3 regions of the Pseudidiomarina sp. WS423 genome follow, and region 3 is predicted to be linked to each of the others. Evidence: predicted binding sites of a transcription regulator. Region 3 holds the regulator's gene; each other region holds the start of a gene.
The links. Region 3 encodes sigma-54, which starts transcription at its own class of promoters, with help from an activator protein. Its sites were predicted from a motif close to GTTGGCACGNNNNTNGNNT; they were not measured.

Region 1 (3,148 bases), on a different contig from region 3:
TGTGCGTGGTGAATTCGGTGACTGGCACCGGCTGTAAGTTAATCACTTCAGCTTGGGGTAAGGGTTGATCCGAATATGTGACCGAGCCATCAGCATTTTGCCGTTTGTAAACTTGCTGTGCCGCTGCAGTTGAAACTGCAACGGCCAGCATTATCACAACCATGAGGCGGCTAATAAGCATCGGTCCTCCTAGGTTCAAACCTCAGCTGAATTAGACGCTGTAGTAAAGGTCGAACTCGATTGGGTGAGTGGTCATTTTCAGCGTCATCACTTCTTTGTGCTTCAGCTTAATGTATGCATCAATCATGTCGTCCGTCATCACGCCACCAGCGGTTAAGAACTCGCGATCTTTATCCAACGCTTCTAGGGCCATTTCTAATGAATGACACACGGTTGGAATTTCTTTCGCTTCTTCTGGTGGTAAGTCGTACAAGTCTTTATCCATAGCATCGCCAGGATGAATCTTGTTTTTAATACCGTCTAAACCAGCCATTAAGAGTGCCGCAAAACATAAGTATGGGTTAGCGGCTGGGTCTGGGAAGCGAACTTCGATACGACGTGCTTTTGCACTAGCAACCACTGGGATACGAATAGAGGCAGAACGGTTACGTGCTGAGTAGGCCAACATGACCGGTGCTTCGTAACCAGGGACTAACCGCTTGTATGAGTTGGTGGTTGGGTTACAGAAAGCGTTCAAGGCACGTGCGTGCTTGATGATACCGCCGATGTAATACAACGCCATTTCGCTCAAACCGCCGTACTGGTCGCCAGCAAACAGGTTTTTACCATCTTTGCTAATCGACATGTGAACGTGCATACCTGAACCGTTATCGCCAACAATCGGCTTCGGCATAAAGGTTGCGGTCATACCGTAAGAATGGGCCACGTTGTGGACCACATACTTGTAGGTTTGAATCTCGTCAGCTTTTTTAACCAATGTGTTAAAACGGGTGGCAACTTCGTTCTGGCCAGCAGTAGCAACCTCGTGGTGATGCGCTTCAACCACTAAGCCCATGTCTTCCATCACCGTACTCATAGTGCTGCGGATGTCGTGCGCTGAGTCTACCGGAGGCACAGGGAAGTAACCGCCTTTTACGCCAGGACGGTGCGCTAAGTTGCCGTCTTTGAATTCTTTACCTGAGTTCCATTTTGCTTCGTCGGCTTCAATTTTGTAGAAGCTGCCGCTCATGTCAGTATGAAAACGTACATCGTTGAACAAGAAGAACTCTGGCTCTGGACCAAAGAACGCGGTGTCACCGATGTTCATGCTTTGTAAGTATTCTTCAGCGCGACGAGCGATAGAGCGTGGGTCACGATCGTAACCTTGCATGGTATCTGGCTCGAGGATATCGCAAACCACGTTCATGGTGACTTCGTCAGTGAACGGGTCTAATACTAGGGTACTGCAATCTGGCATCAGTACCATGTCTGATTCGTTAATACCTTTCCAGCCGCCAATCGACGAGCCGTCAAACATTTTGCCTTCTTCAAAGAATTCTTCGTTAATTTGCGACACCGGAATGGTCACGTGCTGCTCTTTACCTTTGGTATCGGTAAAGCGCAAATCTACAAATTTAACTTCGTTTTCTTCAATAAAAGCCATAACGTCTTGTGGTGTAGACATGTGATCCTCCGCGATCGCAATCGTCAAAATGAACAATGAGTATAGCGTGCACTGAAACTTTCTGCACTGCGTTTGCACAAAACTAAAGCAAACCCCGTGCCAACTATTTAAATATCAATTAAATCAATAACTAATAATTATGCTAACGATATTAGGAGGTGCTTTTACTCACCTTTTGCACCATGATAGTGCATTTGCGTGCATTGTGATAGTGCATCGCGATAGTGCAACCGGTAAAATGCACAAAAAAAGGGCCCCACCCACGGAGCCCTTCGCAATCAATCAGTAACGAACAAGGTTGAACAATTAAAGATGCTTAGCCTTGCGTCGTAATAACGACGCATACAGCAGCGGAATAACCACCAAGGTTAATGCTGTTGATACTGCGATACCGAAGATCAAACTCACTGCTAAACCACTGAAAATCGGGTCATCCAGAATGAAGAACGCCCCCAACATGGCCGCTAGTGCCGTTAATACAATCGGCTTAGCTCGCACCGCTGCAGCTTCTATCACTGCCTCGTTCAAATCCTTGCCAGCCGCCACTTCTTCGCGGACAAAATCCACCAAGAGAATGGAGTTGCGCACAATGATGCCAGCCAACGCAATCATCCCGATCATCGAGGTTGCGGTAAACTGTGCTCCCAGTAACGCATGCCCTGGCATAATCCCTATCAGGGTGAGCGGGATCGGAGCCATGATTACCAGCGGTACCGCGTAGCTGCCAAAGTGGCCCACAACCAGCAAGTAAATCAACAACAAACCGACGGCATAGGCAGCTCCCATATCACGGAAGGTCTCGTAGGTGATTTGCCACTCTCCATCCCATTTTAGTGCAGCCGTATCCCACACATCGGGCTGGCTGATGTAGGTTTGTGGCAACTCAATGTCACCAGCTGCGGCAAACAAACCGTATAAAGGACTATCCAAATCACCCGCCATATCTGCCGTCACATAAACCACCGGACGTAGGTCTTTGTGGTAAATCGGCTGGGCATAAGGGCGCTGAACTCGGTCGATAAGCTCCGCCACCGGAATCGCCTGGCCACTGGTTTGTGATAGCACAGTGACATTTTGCAGCTGGCTTAACTGACCTTGCCAAGTGTTTGGTAACCGTACTTTTACTGCTACCGGTTGGGTTTGATGGGGAATGGCTAAATAAGTGACATCCATCCCTGCCAAGGCCGTTTGCAATACCCGTACCACTTGTTCAGCCGTCACTCCTAATTGCGCCGCACGCTCGCGGTTAACCTGCCAAACTTCTTCTAAACTATCGCTCACCAAGGTGCTATCAATATCCACCACACCTTCGGTTTGCTGCAGTTGTGCCAAGGTTAACTGAGCGGCATCAGCCCGAGCCTGTGCACTTGGGCCGTAAATTTCTGCAACAATGGGTGCCATCACCGGTGGCCCTGGCGGCACTTCAACGATTTTCAATGACGCGCCAACAGCTTCGGCAATAGGTGTCAGTAACGGGCGAATGGCTAAGGCCAACTCATGGCTTGCCCGCTCTCGCTCGCCAAG
Region 2 (3,148 bases), on a different contig from region 3:
TAAGCTCACGAGGTCTTGGTCAGGTAAGTTTACGGCAGCGTCTATTCGTGCTTGCTTGAAGTTTTCGACCAAACGCATGATACCAATGCCCTCGGTAAATGAACTTCCTTGGCTGATGTACTCACCTTGTTTTAAATAGCTGTAGATACCTGAGCCATCCGGGTCCGCTAACCATACTTGCAGATCTGGATTTTGCTCTTTTAAGTACATGGAGTTACCTGCAATGGTGCCACCGGTACCGGCTACCGAAACAAAAATATCCACTTGCCCGTGAGTTTGCTGCCAAATTTCGGGCCCGGTCATCAGGTAATGCGCTCTGGCGTTGCTCGTATTTTCGAACTGATTAGCCCACCAATAATCCTCACGGCTTTCAGCTAAGCGACGCGCCGTATGATAAAAGTGATTGTCATTTTTGAAAGGCACTGGGTCCACGGTTTTTAACTGGGCGCCGTGTAGAGTAATCATGCGTTCTTTTTCTTTCGACTGGTCGTTTGGCATCACTGCCAACATTTTCAAACCAAACGAACTAGCAACCAATGCTAAGCCGATTCCGGTATTACCTGCGGTACCTTCAACAATGGTCATACCCGGCTGTAATTCGCCGCTGGCTAGGGCATCTTTAATAATCTGCAATGCCGCTCTATCCTTTATCGAGCCACCCGGATTTTGTGATTCTAATTTCACTAAAATCTCACAGCCGGTTAACTCGGATAGACCATTCAAACGCAGCATATCGGTTTGTCCAATCAAATCAGCATTACGTTTTGCTACTTTCATGATGGCTCCTTACTTCTTTTCACTTTTAGTTTAGTGGCTGCATTTGATAGGCGTCACCCTCACACAACCAACGCAAGCGACACTGTGCTGATTCGGCTTTGATGCATTGCTTTAATACTAGTGCATTGGCTCCAAACTCTGCAGCCGCTTGCTTTAACTGCAACAAAGCTTGCTGCTGGCTCGGTTCTTGGTTCCAAAAATGCGCTTGGCAAGATTCGCCAGCAACAGCGCCTAAACTCGTAAAACTAACATCAGTGCGAGATAACTCGTAAGGTCGAATAAACTCAACCGTATCCTGCAGCTGTTGCTGCTGTGCTGTGGTATCAGGGACGGGTGCGGCGCAACCACTGATGGCAACGACTAGTGCCAGCATCAAGCTTAACCCTATGGCATGAATGATATTCATCACTACTCCTATACGAGTAAGTTAGTTTGCAACCAAATCTGTTGACTTATCATAACGTGAGCTACGCAGCGCATACAGTCATTGCGGCTAAATTAATCTAGTTTATTTGATTATATCTTAGTGCAATCACTACTAACAAAGACCTGTTGGCAAGCGGATCGCTGCACTGTCATGGTGCGAATTCGCCTATTCTCCGGGTAGTCGTGCTCGATTTGTGAGCAACGCGTTATCTTCCTTTATCTTCATCTGCACCTCACTATTTCTCGCCACGCCCCACCGCAACAGCACGCGCTGATTTTTTCTAAAACTTGGCACATGGCTTGCAACAGGATGTATGAACTCAGTAAACCTTTATTCACCTAAACAGGAGCTACACCATGCAACTTGTTATTGCAATCATCAAGCCCGCTAAGCTAAGCGACGTGCGTGAAGCATTAGCTGAGCTTGGTTGTCAGGGCATGACCATTACCGAAGTGCGAGGCTTTGGTCGGCAAAAAGGGCATACCGAATTATATCGGGGCGCTGAATACCGCATCGATTTTTTACCCAAATTACGGATTGATCTTGCCGTGACCGACGAACAACTAGAAAACGTGGTGGAAACCATCCGTGATGCAGCTTTTACCGGTAATACTGGCGACGGCAAAATTTTTGTCTGCCCACTGACCCATGTGATTCGTATTCGCACTGGCGAAACTGACCGCAGTGCTATTTAGGAGAAACCGACAATGACAGTCACCGATTTAAGTTACGCTCTTAATACTTTTTATCTACTGGTAAGTGCTGCCCTAGTCATGTGGATGGCAGCTGGATTTGCCATGCTAGAAGCAGGTCTCGTACGCAGCAAAAACACCACCGAGATTCTAGTTAAAAACATCTTACTTTATGCGATTGCCTGCCTCTGCTATTTACTTATCGGTTATACGCTAATGTACGGCAGCCCAGATGTCACCGACTTTGCGCCACAGGCGAACTTTTTCTTTCAAGTCGTTTTTGTGGCAACCGCTATGTCGATTGTATCTGGTGCAGTTGCCGAGAGAATGAAATTAACTAGTTTTTTACTCTTTGCAGTCGTCATGACTAGCTTCATTTATCCTATTCAAGGGGCTTGGAGTTGGGGTGGCGGGTTTCTAGCTAACGCTGGCTTTATTGATTTTGCTGGCTCGGGTATTGTTCACCTTGCCGGCGCCGCAGCTGCGCTAGCTGGGGTGTTACTACTCGGCCCACGCAAAGGTAAATACGGACACAGCGGCAATATTTATGCCATTCCTGGCGCCAATATGCCTCTTGCAGCCCTTGGAACCTTGATTTTGTGGTTAGGCTGGTTTGGTTTTAACGGTGGTTCTCAACTAAGCATTGTCGGCCAAAACAACAGCTCTGCGGTAGCTCAAATTTTTGTGAATACTAATACCGCGGCAGCAGCGGGAGCTCTTGCCGCATTTCTGCTGGTGCGTATCATCTGGCGTAAATCAGACCTGACTATGATCTTAAACGGTGCTCTCGCTGGGTTAGTAGCTATCACTGCTGAGCCAAGTGCTAGTTCAGCGATAACCGCTAGCCTCATCGGCTTGGGTGCTGGGGTGTTGGTTGTGGTTGCCATCATTGGGCTTGACCGAGCTCATATTGATGACCCCGTTGGTGCCATTTCTGTTCATGGGGTTTGCGGCATCTACGGCCTACTGATGGTCAGCATGACCCATCCTGAAGCCACTTTACTAACTCAGCTGTACGGTATTGCGGTGATTTTTGCTTGGGTGTTTAGCCTAAGCCTACTTATTTGGTGGCTATTGCGGGTCACCATGGGCATTAGAATAAGTGCCGAACACGAATACAGCGGCGCCGATATTGCTGATTGCGGAGTTGAGGCCTACCCTGAATTTGTTTACGGCAAAACCAAGTAACGATAACGCCCTGTAGGAGCTCTCCTACAGGGTATTGTTATTATAGTCTTGCATAAAAATCTGC
Region 3 (3,148 bases):
GTCAGCAAAATAGCCACCGGCTTAGTTGCCGAGGCCAAGCGACCATGGGGAATAGCAACCCCCAGCCCGATGCCGGTACTACCTAATCGTTCGCGATTGAGAAGACTTTCGAAGACGTCAAAACCGGTGGTACCCGAGAGACGCGAAGCGGCCAGTTGGCCGATGATTTCAAGCACTTTCTTTTTGCTTGTTCCCGCGACTGCGCAGCGAGCGCAGTCGGGGCTTAACAGAGTGGATAAATCCATGATTTAGTGGCGTTTCATCTTTTCTTTATGTTTAATAACCTGCCGATCGAGTTTATCAATCAGCCCGTCAATAGCCGCATACATATCGGTGTGCTCTGAATCAGCGAAAATTTCGCCGCCATTCAAATGCAGCGTAGCTTCCGCTTTTTGCGTTAACTTTTCAACATTTAAAATGACATGGACGTTATTTATGTGGTCAAAATGACGTTCCAGCTTAGAAAACTTGGTATCGACATAGTCACGCAGAGCGTCAGTAATTTCGATATGATGACCGGTCAGATTAATTTGCATAACATCTTCCTTCTGTTTGTCCAAGATTCAGATAAGACGTTTGCGTTGGCTCGAGGGCGGAATATTCATGGCCTCACGATACTTCGCAATTGTCCGTCTAGCTACTTGGATACCCTGTTCGGCCATGAGTTCAGTTAATTTACTATCACTGAGAGGCTTCTTGGGGTTCTCCGCAGCAACTAGCTTTTTCAATACCGCTCTAATCGCGGTAGAAGAAGCATCTTCTCCATTATCCGTTGCCAATTGGCTAGAGAAGAAGTACTTCAATTCAAACACACCTTTAGGTGTATGCATATACTTTTGTGTGGTTATTCTTGAAATAGTTGATTCATGCATCTCTACTGCGTTAGCAACGTCAGCAAGAACCATAGGTTTCATCGCCTCAGGGCCATATTCAAAGAAACCTTGCTGACGTTGCACTATGGTTGCAGCTACTTTCAGTAAGGTATCGTTACGGCTTTCAATGCTTTTAATAAACCACTTCGCAGCTTGCGTATGCTGCCGAATATACTGTTGTTCTTCAGATTGCGAACCACTTTGCAGCAGCGCCGCATAATCTTCGTTCACCTTTAGTTTAGGCAAACTTTGCGAATTTAGCTCAACGGTCCAGCGATCATTTTTTTTGCGCACCAGCACATCAGGAATCACATAGTCGTCATCACCTGCGCCAAAACCGTCCCCTGGGTGCGGTTGTAGCTGCTGAATCAGCGCTAGTACTTGGCATAAATCGGCTTCTTGAATACGTAACCGCCGCGCCAGATTGCGATAATCGCGCTGGGCGAGCAACTGCAAATGCTTGTCAACGGCTTGCAGAGCTAAGTTCAGGTAGGGAATATCGTTAGGAAGATGCCGTAGCTGAATTAATAAACATTCGCGGACATTGCGAGCGCCAACGCCAATCGGATCAAAATGTTGAATTCGTTTGAGCACCACGGCGACTTCGGCTAAGTCCACTTGGATGAGCTCGGGGTGTTGCTGTCGAATCGCTGGCAACAGTTCTTCTAATTCAGCCGTTAAGTAGCCGCGCTCATCAATGCTATCAATCAACAGCATGGCAATAGCTTCATCAAGGGGAGAAAAATGTGATAGTCGCATTTGCCATAACAAGTGCTCTTGCAAACTCTCACTGGTGCTGCCCTGATAGAGGGTGTCTTCGCCATCGTAAGCTGTGCCAGAACTGCCTAAAGAAGCCGAATAGCTTGGTTCCCAGCTCTCCTCGGCAGCAGCTAAATCGGTTTCGCCTTCAGCGCTTTGGTCGGCCACCTCAAGCAAGGGGTTCTCATCCAGCGCTTGTTGCACTTCTTGCTGCAGTTCTAAGCTTGAAAGTTGCAACAGTTTGATGGCCTGTTGCAGCTGTGGGGTCATGCTCAGCTGTTGACTAAATTTGAACTGCAGGCCTTGTTTCATCATGATAGCTACAGCGTAAACTGGTCGCCCAAATACACGTCTTTCACATGCTGATTATTAAGAATGGTTTGGGCATCGCCTTGCGCGATAAGCTCGCCATGGCTAACAATATAAGCATGTTCACAGACGCTTAGGGTTTCGCGCACGTTGTGGTCGGTAATGAGTACCCCGATACCACGTTTGCGTAGGTGTTCGATAATCTTCTTGATGTCCAGCACGGAAATCGGGTCAACCCCAGCAAAGGGTTCATCCAACAGGATAAACTTAGGCTCAGCCGCCAACGCCCGAGCAATCTCAACCCGGCGTCGTTCCCCCCCAGACAAGCTCATACCCAGACTGTTGGCGATATGGCTGATATGAAACTCTTCCAGCAAGCTATCAAGTTTATCTTCACGCTGGGCCGCAGATAGTTCTTTGCGGGTTTCGAGTATCGCCAAAATATTATCGCGCACCGTCAGCTTACGAAAGATGGAGGATTCTTGGGGTAAATAGCCAATCCCAAGGCGAGCGCGTTCATGCATAGGTAATAACGAGATATCACGGTCGTCTAATTTAATCAGGCCTTTGTCGTTATTCACTAAGCCAACAATCATATAGAAAGTCGTGGTTTTACCGGCGCCATTAGGGCCCAGCAAGCCAATCACTTGGCCTGCTTCAACAGTCAAACTAACGTCTTTAACAACTTGGCGTTTTTTATAAGATTTGGCTAAATGTTCAGCTACTAATCGGCTCATGGTTGCTCGTTGTTTTTATCGTCTTGTTGTTTCGGCATGTAGATGGTGGTTACGCGGTCGGTATCTTTGTCACCACGCGTGGTCATTTGCTGTGTAGCAAAGTTATAAACCATCTCTCCACCACGACTGACGCTGTTTCCTTGCGCAACTTCAACATTCCCCCGCAACGTCAGTAACTGTTGCGCTTGGTCATAAATGATTTGGTTGGCCTTGGCGGTGATAACACTACCGTCTTCCAATTGTTGGGTATAAACCGCCGGCGCCCCTTCAGCGATAAACACAGCATCTTCGGCCTCACCTTCACGCTCTACTGATAACTTGTCAGCGGTGATTTTTAAACTACCTTGCTCGATGATGACGCTACGTTCAAACACCACAATTTTATTAGCAATATCAACCCAATCGCGCTCAGCATTGATGCGAATGGGCTGATTAAAGTCATCTTTGCCTTGGCTAAGTGCTGCGTTAGAG

Region 1: a site for sigma-54 is predicted at 1,710-1,728, ahead of glnA (glutamate--ammonia ligase). Genes of this name have one in related genera too.
Region 2: a site for sigma-54 is predicted at 1,491-1,509, ahead of ACQ661_RS06390 (P-II family nitrogen regulator). Genes of this name have one in related genera too.

The regions. Positions count from the first base shown of each region.
Region 1 is NZ_JBOJLN010000007.1:103,303-106,450, reverse strand. It holds gene ACQ661_RS08055 (DUF4124 domain-containing protein) at 1-181, opposite strand, end outside; gene glnA (glutamate--ammonia ligase) at 212-1,624, opposite strand; gene ACQ661_RS08045 (efflux RND transporter permease subunit) at 1,931-3,148, opposite strand, start outside.
Region 2 is NZ_JBOJLN010000005.1:43,869-47,016, forward strand. It holds gene ACQ661_RS06380 (cysteine synthase A) at 1-777, opposite strand, end outside; gene rcsF (Rcs stress response system protein RcsF) at 803-1,183, opposite strand; gene ACQ661_RS06390 (P-II family nitrogen regulator) at 1,561-1,899, shown strand; gene ACQ661_RS06395 (ammonium transporter) at 1,912-3,084, shown strand; gene ACQ661_RS06400 (AI-2E family transporter) at 3,109-3,148, opposite strand, start outside.
Region 3 is NZ_JBOJLN010000003.1:23,987-27,134, forward strand. It holds gene ptsN (PTS IIA-like nitrogen regulatory protein PtsN) at 1-245, opposite strand, end outside; gene hpf (ribosome hibernation promoting factor) at 249-536, opposite strand; gene ACQ661_RS04385 (RNA polymerase factor sigma-54) at 564-1,943, opposite strand; gene lptB (LPS export ABC transporter ATP-binding protein) at 1,952-2,677, opposite strand; gene lptA (lipopolysaccharide transport periplasmic protein LptA) at 2,674-3,148, opposite strand, start outside.